DNA from 4 places in the Microcoleus pseudofavosus SVA1_A4 genome. Region 1 is predicted to be linked to each of the others. Evidence: riboswitches for the same ligand, from Rfam matches in the RefSeq annotation. Region 1 holds a riboswitch; each other region holds the start of a gene.

The links. Region 1 has a riboswitch for cobalamin ahead of metE (5-methyltetrahydropteroyltriglutamate--homocysteine S-methyltransferase). Riboswitches for the same ligand answer to the same signal wherever they lie in the genome.
Region 2: another riboswitch for cobalamin. It lies ahead of QUA02_RS30695 (DUF1636 family protein); the one in region 1 lies ahead of metE (5-methyltetrahydropteroyltriglutamate--homocysteine S-methyltransferase).
Region 3: another riboswitch for cobalamin. It lies ahead of cobG (precorrin-3B synthase); the one in region 1 lies ahead of metE (5-methyltetrahydropteroyltriglutamate--homocysteine S-methyltransferase).
Region 4: another riboswitch for cobalamin. It lies ahead of QUA02_RS27895 (energy-coupling factor ABC transporter permease); the one in region 1 lies ahead of metE (5-methyltetrahydropteroyltriglutamate--homocysteine S-methyltransferase).

The regions. Positions count from the first base shown of each region.
Region 1 covers NZ_JAUBPE010000003.1:192,857-195,972, reverse strand. The annotation lists gene pstB (phosphate ABC transporter ATP-binding protein PstB) at 1-481, shown strand, start outside; cobalamin riboswitch at 1,229-1,375, shown strand; partial or broken gene metE (5-methyltetrahydropteroyltriglutamate--homocysteine S-methyltransferase) at 1,763-3,116, shown strand, end outside.
Region 2 covers NZ_JAUBPE010000111.1:4,894-8,009, forward strand. The annotation lists gene QUA02_RS30690 (serine/threonine protein kinase) at 1-1,100, opposite strand, end outside; cobalamin riboswitch at 1,370-1,516, shown strand; gene QUA02_RS30695 (DUF1636 family protein) at 1,539-1,952, shown strand; gene cobW (cobalamin biosynthesis protein CobW) at 2,318-3,116, shown strand, end outside.
Region 3 covers NZ_JAUBPE010000040.1:3,321-6,436, forward strand. The annotation lists gene QUA02_RS18120 (precorrin-8X methylmutase) at 1-416, opposite strand, end outside; gene cobG (precorrin-3B synthase) at 493-1,944, opposite strand; adenosylcobalamin-variant (AdoCbl-variant) riboswitch at 1,988-2,067, opposite strand; gene QUA02_RS18130 (hypothetical protein) at 2,272-2,676, shown strand; gene QUA02_RS18135 (GNAT family N-acetyltransferase) at 2,844-3,116, shown strand, end outside.
Region 4 covers NZ_JAUBPE010000086.1:22-3,137, reverse strand. The annotation lists gene cbiQ (cobalt ECF transporter T component CbiQ) at 1-683, opposite strand, end outside; gene QUA02_RS27900 (energy-coupling factor ABC transporter substrate-binding protein) at 680-1,012, opposite strand; gene QUA02_RS27895 (energy-coupling factor ABC transporter permease) at 1,016-1,735, opposite strand; cobalamin riboswitch at 1,797-1,943, opposite strand; gene QUA02_RS27890 (Uma2 family endonuclease) at 2,152-2,934, shown strand.

The DNA.
Region 1 (3,116 bases):
GAGCATTTATGAAAATATTGCCTATGCCCCCAGAACCAACGGTTATCAAGGAAATCTGGATGAATTAGTGGAATCTTCCCTCAGACAAGCAGCTATCTGGAATGAGGTCAAGGATAAACTGCAAGAGAAAGGAACGGCGTTATCCGGGGGACAACAACAACGGCTCTGTATTGCCCGCGCGATCGCCATGAAGCCCGATGTCTTGTTGATGGATGAACCTTGCTCTGCTCTCGACCCCATTTCTACCCGACAGGTCGAAGAATTGTGCTTAGAACTTAAGGAACGATACACAATTATTACGGTGACTCACAATATGCAGCAAGCGTCAAGAATCGCAGATGCGACGGCATTTTTCAATACAGAAACGGACGATAAAGGCAAACGACGGGGCAAATTAGTGGAGTTTGGCACCACTGAACAAATTTTCCGTTCTCCCCAAACTAAAGAAACCGAAGAGTACATTAGCGGACGATTTGGTTAAATGCAATTGTCAGATTTAGGCGTTACGCATTGTCAGCAATGACATTACCTTCTCTTCACTGTAGCAATTTTACTATTAAATTAATGACTCGCAGGCCCACTAATCCTGCGGGTCATTGTTTATGCGGTGGCGAGATCGTTAATCTTCATCTGTTGCTCGCGCGCGCAACTCCTTAAACAGTTCTCGGACACAACGAGCGATCGCTCAGGCGATCGCTATCGCTCTTTATTTTTGTGAGGCGATCGCGAAAATAGAAATTTAAAGAAATACCGATCGAAGGGCGATCTCTCTTTTTTTGAGCTATTCCTTTACTATATAACAGTCACCTATGGCAGGAGGGAATTCAATCACAAGAATTTCCAAAGGAGTCTCACCTTCGATTGCCTGGTGTTTAACTCCCGGTTCTATTTTAATAACATCGCCTTTTTTAATAGGCTGTATCTTCTTCGCGGTTCATTAAAGAGGTAGATTGTGATTTACCGTTAGTCTATATAATCCTGACAGCGATCGCGTCCAATTTAAAACAGTGCATTATGGAGCAAAAAAAGGATTTTAATCATAGGATATTTTATCTCCTGGTTTGATTTGGTTAAGGGTCCTAATCGAACCAATAAAAATCCTGATGTTGTGTTAGTCAGCATTTTGGATGAGTCTTTTAGTTGACATTAAATGATTTTTAATTGAAAGGCTTGTTCACAAGGCGATCGCCCTATTTGTCTGAGGGGGTTGCAAATTTTCGGAAATGTGGTATTGTCAGAAGTAATCGGTTCTGGTGGAGATCACCCACTAGAGGAAACGGGGAAAGTCCGGTGCGAACCCGGCGCTGTCCCGCAACTGTGATGAAGCGTACAATCGTTTCTTAGTCAGGATGCCCGCCGATTGTATCGTTTCATTTAACCCATCTGCGAGGTACGGATGTATTCAGCATTTTGTTTTCAATTCGATTCTCTTTCAGAGACGCTGCGCGATCGGCGATTATCCCCCTTAACCTGTGAGAAACCTGTGCTGGAATTGGTTTCTAGGGCGAGATAGCAAGTTTGAAAAACTAGCATGAACAGCATTATCTAGTTTCAGATGCAAGGAATCTTGCTGGGCATTTGCCTGCTGTAATTTCTAACAGCTTTTTTATAGCTTTGTTGGAAATTCAGATGGTTTTGCCTTTGATGCGCCCTGCAATCTAATGGCATTGCTGTCGGAAATTCGGCATCGGATACCTCTTGGTTTCCGACAGAGTTTCTATGGACTGATGAATCAATTGACAACCCCAACTTAGGAGCAATTATGTCAATTTTAACGGCAACTCTTGGATATCCCCGCATTGGTAAAAACCGTGAAATTAAGAAAGCTTTGGAAGGTTTTTGGAGTGGCAAATTAGAGGCAGATACTTTACTGTCTACTGTTCAAACTGTAGAAATAGAAAACTGGAAAACACAGCTACAGACAGGCATCGATCGCATCGGTGCAGGCGATACCACACTCTACGATTGTGTGCTTGACTGGACAATTCGTTTAGGTCTAATTCCCAAACGCTTTCAGGGGTTATCAGGACTCGATCGATACTTTGCAATGGCACGGGGCAAAGAAGGAATTCCGGCCCTAGAGATGACCAAATGGTTTGATAGCAACTATCACTACCTCGTGCCTGAAATTCCAACCCAACTGCAACCAGCAGATTTCAGCGATTTTCTGGAGACGGTGCAGCGGGCAAAAGCGACGTTAGGGGAGCGGGCAGTGCCGATCGTTCTTGGCCCCTGTACCCTACTGCGGTTGAGTCGGTTAGATGGCGCAATGGACGATTCTCTAGCGCAATTGCTGCCGCGCTACATCGAACTCTTGACGCAATTAAAAGCCCTTGGGGTTGCCGAAGTGCAGATACATGAACCTGCCTTAGTTCTGGGAGATGCAAACAACTTCAAAACACACTATCAAACTGCTTATCAAGCCTTTGCTAAAGTCGATTTACCGCTGCATCTTGTCACTTACTTTGATGACTTGGGTGAAGCTTATTCTTGGGTGATGGCATTGCCTGTTACCGCGATTAGTTTAGACTTCACTCGCGGACGCAATTTAGATTTACTCAAGCAATATGGATTTCCCCCAGATAAGCATCTGGGCGTTGGCATTGTGGATGCCCGCAACATCTGGCAAATCCGTCCAGAACAATTGCTGCAGTGCTGCAAGACATTCAGAGAATTACGCCTAATATCGTCATTCAGCCGTCGGCATCATTGCAGTTTGTTCCCTACGATGCCAAACGGGAAACAAAGTTGCCAGAACCTCTCCGCAATGTGTTTAGTTTTGCAGAACAAAAACTGCAAGCGGTAAAGTTTTTGGCACGCAGTTTAGCAGGAGAAGAAACTGAGAGCGAGCGCGCCAAGATTACCGATGCCTGGACAAAATTCGAGCAATTTAGTCCAGCCAATCCTGCCGTGCAGTCGCGAATGAAAAGCATTACGACAAATGACTTTCTACGGGAATTATCCTACGGTTTGCGGCTGTCAAAACAGATTTCTCTGCCCATTTTTCCCACCACAACGATCGGCTCATTTCCTCAAACATCAGAAGTGCGACAACTGCGAGTACGGTATAAAAAGGGTGAATTGAGTCAGCCAGAGTATGAAGCAGCTATTGATAC
Region 2 (3,116 bases), on a different contig from region 1:
GAATTTGCGCGCAAGATGATTTGGCGGTTGTAAGTTTGAATTGCCAGCAATTTGCTCGTATCGACTGCGATTTTGCACTCGATATCATTGCTTTCAAATGCCTGCGGTTCAAAGGAGATCCAAGAGTGGTCGTAGGGCGTGTGGGGCGGATCGTTCGGATGCGGCGCGACTTCCCACCTGCCACAAAGCATTGTGTGGGGAATTGGGTTGCTAATTGCAATAGTTTGTGTTAAGATTTCTCCATATTCAGTAGCTGTGAATTGAATGCGATCGCGCTCAATTCTCACTTTAGGTAAACGCCTAACATCCAAAGATTCTAGTGAAGCTAAAGCATCAGCCGCCGATGGATATCTGTCTTGCAATCTCGGCGCTACCATCCTTTCCAGCCAATTCATCCAACCTTGCTGCAACGGCGGTACTAAATGCCGAAAATGAATGCCATAATTAGCATCAATTAAATTACCGACATCCGCAGATTTTGTCCCAGTTAACAAACAAATCAGCGTTATCCCCAAGCCGTAAAGATCCGAGCCTTTGGTTAATTCTCGGTTGAACATTTGTTCCGGTGGCATGAATCCCATCGTGCCTTTGACGACGCTGCTAGCCGCGATATTTCCACCTCCTAGCCGAGCAAAACCGAAGTCTACTAAATAAACATTGAGTTCCTCATCTATTAACAAGTTTTCTGGTTTGATGTCGCGGTGGATTACGGGCGGTTTTTGGGATTGCAGGTAAGCTATAATTTCTAAAGTGGCGATCGCAATTTGCTTGATATCCGGCGGCGAAAAAGTCCGGGCGACAGCAGATTCGGCATTTTTGTATTCCTGCACCATGCAGAAACCGCTGTCAGTTTGAAAAGAATCGAGATAGCGGGGAATGCCTGGGAAATCCAACTTTTGCAAAACTTTAATTTCTTGTTCGTAAGCTTCGTATTCTGCCCAGCTAGCACCTAATTGAGCAAATTGAAATTGCTTAATTACAACTAATTTTTGAGTATTCGTATTTTTCGCTAAGTATGTAACTCGGCCGCCGAGACTGTTGTGTCCGAGTTCTTTTTCAATCTGATAGCCGTCAGTGGAAAAATCGGGGAAGGCGTTCATATAGTTTGTAGTAATGTTCTTGTGGGAGGGGCTTCTAGCCCGTCATTAACAGGCAAGATGCCTGTTACACAAAGAGTTATTTTTTTTTGATGGGTTTCTATCCTGTCAGCAACAGGCAAGATGCCTGTTCCACAAAGAGTTATTTTTTTTTGATGGGTTTTGATCCTGTCAGCAACAGGCAAGATGCCTGTTCCACAAAGAGTTATTTTTTTTGGGATGGATCGCTCTTACCAACATAACTTTTTTGAAAAAAGGCGGCAAGTGCGGTATGATGTGATTTCGCGATCGGTTCTAGCGGGGAGCAGCCGTTAGAGGAAACGGGGAAAGTTCGGTGCAAGTCCGGCGCTGTCCCGCAACTGTAATGAAACCCTTGTGGTTTCTCAAGTCAGAATGCCCGCCGATATCTAACTCACTTTTGAACGCATCTGCGAGGTACGGATGATGGATGGAATTAACACGGCTGTACGCACCACCAAGCACAGTCTGTTTGTTTGCACTGCTTGCGCTAGTGTTTGGAAAAACGGCAAGCGCGAAGGCAAAAGCGGCGGTCAACAATTTATGGAAGACTTGTCGCAACTCGCTAAAGATTGGGAATTTTGCGATGAGTTTGACATTCGGGAAGTTGAGTGCATGAGTGCTTGCAGTCACTCTTGTGCGGTGTCTTTTGCTGCTGTTGGGAAGTACACTTATCTGTTTGGCGATTTGCCTGCAAATGAACCGCAAAGTGCGGAAGCTGTACTCGAATGCGCGGGTCAATACTATGCTAAATCGGACGGTTTGTTGCCTTGGTCTGAGCGTCCTCAAGCTCTGAAAAAAGGCATTTTAGCAAAGATTCCACCGCTGGGAAATTAAGCTTTTTCCTTCCAGGCTTTGCCCAGTGGTGACAACTTAACGTCAAACCGATCGTCTCTATTGTTTTTATTGAAATCTAGATCCCCCCTAACCCCCCTTAATAAGGGGGGGACAAGAAATATTCTCAAAGTCCCCCTTCTTAAGGGGGATTTAGGGGGATCTAGACTTCGCCTAAAAGCGACTTTTATTGTAGGTTTCAGTATTAAGTTGTCACCTACGATATCGGCCTGGTAACGCATACGCAGAGGCTATGCCTCGTATTAAAAGCGCTCCTTTATTTCAGCGAGGCAGAGCCTCTAGATCGGCATTCCCAGGCTGGGCCTGGGAACGAGATATCCCACCACCAAATAAGCACAAAATTATCAATGCACAAAATTCCTGTTACAGTCATTACCGGCTTTCTCGGCAGCGGCAAAACTACCTTAATTCGCCACTTATTGCAAAACAATCAAGGCCGCCGCATTGCTGTTCTGGTTAACGAATTTGGGGAAATTGGTATCGACGGAGAACTGCTGCGCGATTGCCAAGTTTGCGACGAAGAAGAAAATGTCAGCAACAATATTGTAGAACTAACAAATGGTTGTCTTTGCTGCACTGTTCAAGAGGAATTCTTGCCGACTATGCAGGAATTGTTGAAGCGTAGAGAACAAATTGATTGTATCTTAATTGAGACTTCTGGCCTCGCACTTCCTAAACCTTTGATTCAAGCTTTTCGCTGGCCGGAAATTCGCACCGGTGCGACGGTAGATGGTGTGGTTGCTGTTGTCGATTGCGAAGCGGTTGCTAGCGGTACTTTTGTGGGCGATATCGATGCTTTGATGGCACAGCGGCAGGCTGATTCTAGTTTAGATCACGAAACTCCGATCGAGGAATTGTTTGAAGACCAGTTAGCCTGTGCCGATATGGTACTTTTAACGAAGGTCGATCGCGTGGATGCGGAAACTCACCAGAAAGTCCAAAGCTGGTTGCAGCAAGAGTTGCGTCCGAGTGTGAAAATTGTTCCCTGCAAAGGTGGCGAAATTAACCCAGATGTGGTATTGGGATTTAATGCGGCGGTTGAGGATGATTTGGAGTCTCGCCCGAGTCACCACGACACTGAGGAGGAACACGAACACGATGATGATATTAACTCGACTTTCTTTGTTGCCGATCGCGAATTTGAAC
Region 3 (3,116 bases), on a different contig from region 1:
GCAGTCGGGGCATTTCCAATTGCCACAACCGCACCTTCCAAATCCTTTAGCCACAAATCAAGGGCTGCGGCCGATCGAGTATTTCCGATTTGTAGCGCCAATTCTGGGACTTCGGGATGCCAGAGGGTGCAAATTACCGCATTGTCGGCGGGGAGACGTTTGCGGGTGATGCCTTCGGCTACCATGCGGGAATCGCACAGGATTGGTGCGCCGGCGGCGAGGGCGTTGCGCCCTGCGGTGGCTGCACCGGGGGAAGCTGCTAAATCTGCGACAATATCTGTCATGCCGCAACTGTGGATCAGGCGCACTGCGACGGATTCTAAGTCGGGCGGTAAGGTTGACAAATTGGCTTCGGCTCGAATTGTGGCGAAGGATTTGGTGTAGATTTCTGTTCCGTCTTTAATATAATCAAGCATTATTTAAAACTGGATTTTTTTTGAATGAACCGCGAAGGCGCTAAGGGCGCGAAGGAAGAAAGATCGAGAGAGGAATTCACTTGTGATTTTGTTTTTTGAGGCTAAGCAACTGCTGCAATTGGTCGATCGCACTTCGATCTACAAATTCGCCTAATGATTCGTCGGGCGATCGCCATCGCTGATATATTTGCAGCAACTTGTTCATAGAACTCGATATCTCTGCCACACTCACCGCCCGGAAAATTTGCCGCCCAAAAGGCGAGTCTGTTGTACCTGCGTAAATGTCATAACCTGCGATCGTCTCATTTCCTTGTTTTATCTGAATTCCCACCAACGTTATATCAATTGGAGAATGCTGGGCGCAGGATTTTTCGCAACCGCTGAAATGAATGTTGATTGGGCGATCGATCTGCATTTTTTGCGATAAATCTCTCACCATTGCTAGGGCGTGACTTTGAGTGTCTGTCATCGCGGAAGCACAGCCGCTGCTACCGGCACAAGCAACTAAGCACGAGTCTAGATTGGTTGCGGATGAGTGCAATTCCAAGCGGGCGATCGACTTTTCGAGTTCGCAAATCCGGGAGTTGGGGATGTCAGAAATCAACAGATTTTGCCAAGGTGTGAGCCTCAGAGTGCCTCGACCGAAGTTTTGGGCTAAATTTGCCAAATCTCGCAATTGCTGCGATTTTAGCCTGCTTAGCGGCAGTGCTATTCCGATGTATGAGAAACCGGATTGTTGTTGGGGGTGAATGCCGAGGTGTTGGTGATGGGCGATCGACCTTTCAGACGGAGCGATCGAACTTAGCTGCCATACAAACGGTAAATTATGCTGTATTTGTTCGAGATATTTTTCCACACCCCAATCTGCTAGCAGGTGGCGCAAACGCGGTTTTTTTCCCTCAATTCGATCTCGATTTTTGGTGTATTCAAGATATGTGTTAGCGAGGGCTGCCAATACTGAAATACATTGCGATTCTTGAATTGTAATCCCTGTATCGCCGTTTAAATACAGCCGAAACACGCTTTCTGAATCGGCATATCGCCTTTCTGCTGCTAATAAAATATCGTTGCGAATAGCGCGGATTGAAACTGATTCCCCGCCGTCAAAACCAACACTGAATTTAGGCGAAATTTCTGACAATTCGGGATGCGTTTGCAGGTAATTATCCCAAGCTTTAACTAGCGGGCGAATATCGAGTAACTGCTGGCGATCGATCCCGGCTGTCGGGCTTGCCATAATATTGCGAATCGGGTCAATTTCAACGCAGCGAGATGCTATTCCCAATTCTTGCAAATCGTGCCAAACTTCAGCAGAAATTGCCGAGTTTAAGTCTCGGATTTGCAAATTAGCGCGATTTGTTACTTGCAAACAGCCGCTACTGTATCGATCGACTAAATCTGCGATCGCCCGACACTGCGGTACATTTAAAATTCCCCCCGGAATCCGCATCCTCGATAATATTCCGTCTCGGGCGCGGGAACCGCAAAATAAGCCCGGACAAGTCGGTAATTCACTCAAACTTAACAAACAAACTCCTCCCCGTGCGACGCAGGGAATCTAAAGTAAACATCCTGAAATCGGCATTCTGACTTTGACAGTTGCGGCACAGCGCCGGAATTGCACCGGACTTTCCCGCTTTCAGGTTTCAGAAATGTATCACAAGTCGATCGGCATAAACCAGAACGATCGAGTTTCTTAACAAATCTCCGGGCGAGCTCGCCTGTTAGGGGGGAAGTTCGTTTTACGATCTTGCTGATTCCCGAATAATTTTTTATAATCTATAGTCTCCGTCAAAATCACTCTAAGAGTGCTTGACTTCTAACTTCGGCTATAAAACCTGCGATCGCGTTATTTATGACAATTGAAGAATTGCAAATCAAGCTCGCAGATATCAATCACCTTGTTGAGACATTCCAAACCTCAGTAGCTTTGGAAAACTACTACTCGGATGACACTGTGATGATTGAAGGCGACGGTACGATTACTAACGGTAAAGAAAACTGCCGCCAAGGAAGAGAAATCTTTTTTCAACAAATGTTAGTTGAGTTTCGAGAATCAAAATTAATTAGTCAAGACATCGCTGTTTCAGCCGACAAAGATTATGATTTTGTGGTAATTTCCAATTGGTACAATGATTATAGCGTTAAAGTTGAAGGTCAAATCATTGATTCCAAAAGCAACCAAATCTCGATCGGCTATTGGAAAGATGGTTTGGTAGTCAAGGAAAGTTACAACTATCCAGTGATTGCGGTGGTTTAGCGCTGTTTGTTAATTAGACTTACGCAAAACCTGCATAAACCGGGTTTTTTACCTTATCTGTGCGCGATAACTAAGTATTGTCGAAAAACCCGGTTTATGACCACCCGTGCGTCCTGGACTAATATTGATAGGTGCGATCGTTATTGAACCTGAGAAAAATAATCCGCATGATACTTGAAACTCCGAGAGTGGTTTTGAAACCGATTGTAGAGAGCGACCTCAACACGCTCCACGGAATGTTTACTAATTTTTATGTGAGGAGATATCTATGCGATAGCAAAATATTGTCGCAGCAACAAGTGAAAGAAATTATCGAACAGAACACAAGGGTTTTTGCAGAAAATAAATTCGGTTTGTGGTTTATCAAAACTAAGAGCGATCGAGAAATTATTGGATTTGTCGGTTTGTGGTATTTTTTTGATGAACCGCAGCCGCAGTTA
Region 4 (3,116 bases), on a different contig from region 1:
AAGCCGCGCGACGCTAAACTCAGCGATACTTGACGGTAGTTTTCCAAAGTTCGCTGAAGCAATTGCCCGATTAAAATGCTTAAACTGTGCATTCCCAGCTTCCAAGTGCGATAGCCGCAGCGCGAGTTTTGTGCAATCCAAAGTTCATCGGCGATCGCCAATAAGCTAAAAATAAACCGATACATTAGTAATAGCAGTTCTGTGACTAACTCTGGACAGCGTAATTGTCTGAGAATTTGCAAGACTTCTGTAAAGGGAACCGTCAAGAGGATGAAATACATACAGCTTGTCGATGCGAAGGCGCGGGCAAATAGCAAGCTCACTTGATATACCCCAGTGCGGCTCACATACAGATAAAAAGTGCCGGTGCTAATCCCCCAACCTTGCCAAATATCCCACTGAATTTCCTGGATACGATCGCCCGCAACCGCACCGATAGCCAAAGCAGGCAAACTCGTCAGCAAAAACATCAACGGTAGCGACAGCAACCGCAAATACAGTTTCCCCGGAATGCCCGCATAGATGACGATCCAGACTGCTAACCAAAGGGCGATCGACAATTGGACGATCGCCCCAGAAACTAGAGACAGAATTAAAAGGGCGATCGCAAATGATAACTTGTGAGCTGGCGGCAACCCGCGCAAGCGATTTGTATAAGCCAGACTATCAATCTGATGGTTCATTCCGACGATTTACGATCGGACTGCTGCCGAGATTGCGCTCGGCCTTTATACAACCCAATGACGTACCCAACTACGCCAGCCCCCATCGCCGCTTGAGACGCAAACAATAGACTTGAAATTTCTCCGCTAGCCGGCTCAAACAAGTGATTGAACCAAGGTTTATAACCCGGTTGAATTTCCGTAATTGCTTTCTTAGCTTGGTCATCGGCACCGCCATATTCACCCCGCACAAAAACGAGAGGAAACGCGGCCAGAACAATCACAGCGCCAGCCAACAGCCAATTTTGCCGCGAAGTAGATTGGTGATTTTTTGTAGGTTTTTGATTCACGGCTTATGACTCCTGTCTCAATAATTTCAAAGTTTCTAACTCCGGCTTCCCGTAAGAATGCAGCCAATTCCAGACTAATACAGTCAGCAATCCCTCACTAATAGCCAGGGGTACTTGAGTGATAGCAAAGATACCAGCAAACTTGAGAAACGAAGCCATAAAGCCGCCGCTTGCTGCGGGAAAAGCTAACGCTAATTGAATCGAAGTCGTCACATAAGTCAGTAAATCTGCCAAAGCTGCCGCACAAAAAATTGCCGCCCGCTGGCTACCAGTTCGCAACAGCAAATGATAGATAAAATACGCAGCAAACGGGCCGACAATCGCCATCGAAAACATATTCGCTCCCAGCGTTGTCAAGCCACCATGCGCTAACAGTAACGTTTGAAACAGCAGAACTAAAGCGCCGAGTACAGCCATCACCGAAGGGCCGAACAAAATCGCACCCAAACCCGTACCCGTCGGGTGAGAACAACTGCCCGTTACCGAGGGAATTTTTAAAGCAGAAAGCACAAAAGTAAACGCACCCGCCAAAGCAAGCAATAGTTTAAGTTCCGGGTGTTCTTTTGTAATGCGAGTAATCGATCGCAACCCAAAGGCAAAAAAAGGCAACGCCACCATCCACCAAAACGCAGCCCATTGCACCGGCAAAAAACCTTCCGAAATGTGCATAGCTGCGGCGGGCGTTGCCGAGCCCAGGACAATATAACAACTCAAGCCAGCCATCAATCCCAAGCTGACCAATTTCCGATTTCCGGCCTTCACGCTGAACCTCGCAGATGAGACAATATAAACCAACACATCGGCGGGCATCCTGACTCAGAAAGCGACATCACCTTCATTACAGTTGCGGGACAGCGCCGGACTTGCACCGAACTTTCCCCGTTTCCTCTAATGGCTGCTCCCCATTAGAACCGAATTGTTAGCCTTAGTATAGTCGATCGCGTAAGTCTCAGCGGATATTTTACAAAAATTATTTCAGATTAAGTAAGTAAGTCAAGATTACCTATCTTCTTCCTTCTATTCCTTTTCTTCCTTCGCGTCCTTCGCGTCTTCGCGGTTCATTAAAATCTTAACAAAACACAAAAATATAACCAAACAAATCAAGGTTATAATCTTAGTAAGTTTTGAGGAAAGCCGCAATGTTACAGTACAACTTGCCGAGGAACTTGCCCTCCGCCGATGAACTACCAGACTCGGATGAAACGCCTGTGGATAACGAACTGCAAGAACTAATACCAGGGTTGCTAAAAGCAATATTGCTCATACTTTGGGCAGAACGCATGGACTGGTTTTTTGGGATAGATATGGGTATTTACCATCACCCTGACGAACCGCCCATTGTCCCAGATGCTTTCTTAAGTTTAGGAGTAGAACGATTTTACGACGAAGAATTGCGCCCCAGTTACGTGGTGTGGGATGAAAATGTCATGCCGCTGTTCGTGCTAGAAGTTGTTTCCCCAACTTATCGCAAGGAATACAGCACAAAATTAGAGACTTATCAAGCTTTAGGCGTACTTTATTACGTCATTTATTCTTCCCGCCGCCGTCGTAAACCTCATTTGGAAGTACACAAGTTAGTCAATGGAAAGTACGAGTTACAGTCAGGAAATCCAGTTTGGATGCCAGAGATTGGTTTAGGAATTGGTTGTGAAAGGGGAAATTATTCTGGGGTAGCAAGGGAGTGGTTGTATTGGTACGATGCCGAGGGAAAACGTTATCTGACACCTGAAGAACAGGTGAAAGAATCAGCGCAGCGCGCCCAACAGGAATCGCAGCGCGCCCAACAGGAATCCCAGCGCGCCCAACAGGAATCGCAGCGCGCCCAACAGGAATCCCAGCGCGCCGATCGACTAGCTGAACGTTCCGATCGACTAGCTCAGCGATTGCGGGAGTTGGGGATAGATCCCGATCATCTGACCTGATGGCAATCAAGAGCACCAGACTGACAGACTCTAGACGCTCAGAAACCGGGTTTTTCAGCCGAGCCCGATCGCGCTCAACGGAGGATTTTATGGAAAAAACCCGGTTTCTGCGTCCAGGAATGTGTGAATAAGCTGCTACGCAGCTAAACCGGATAAAATAGCATTGCCTTTATTTTTGATTT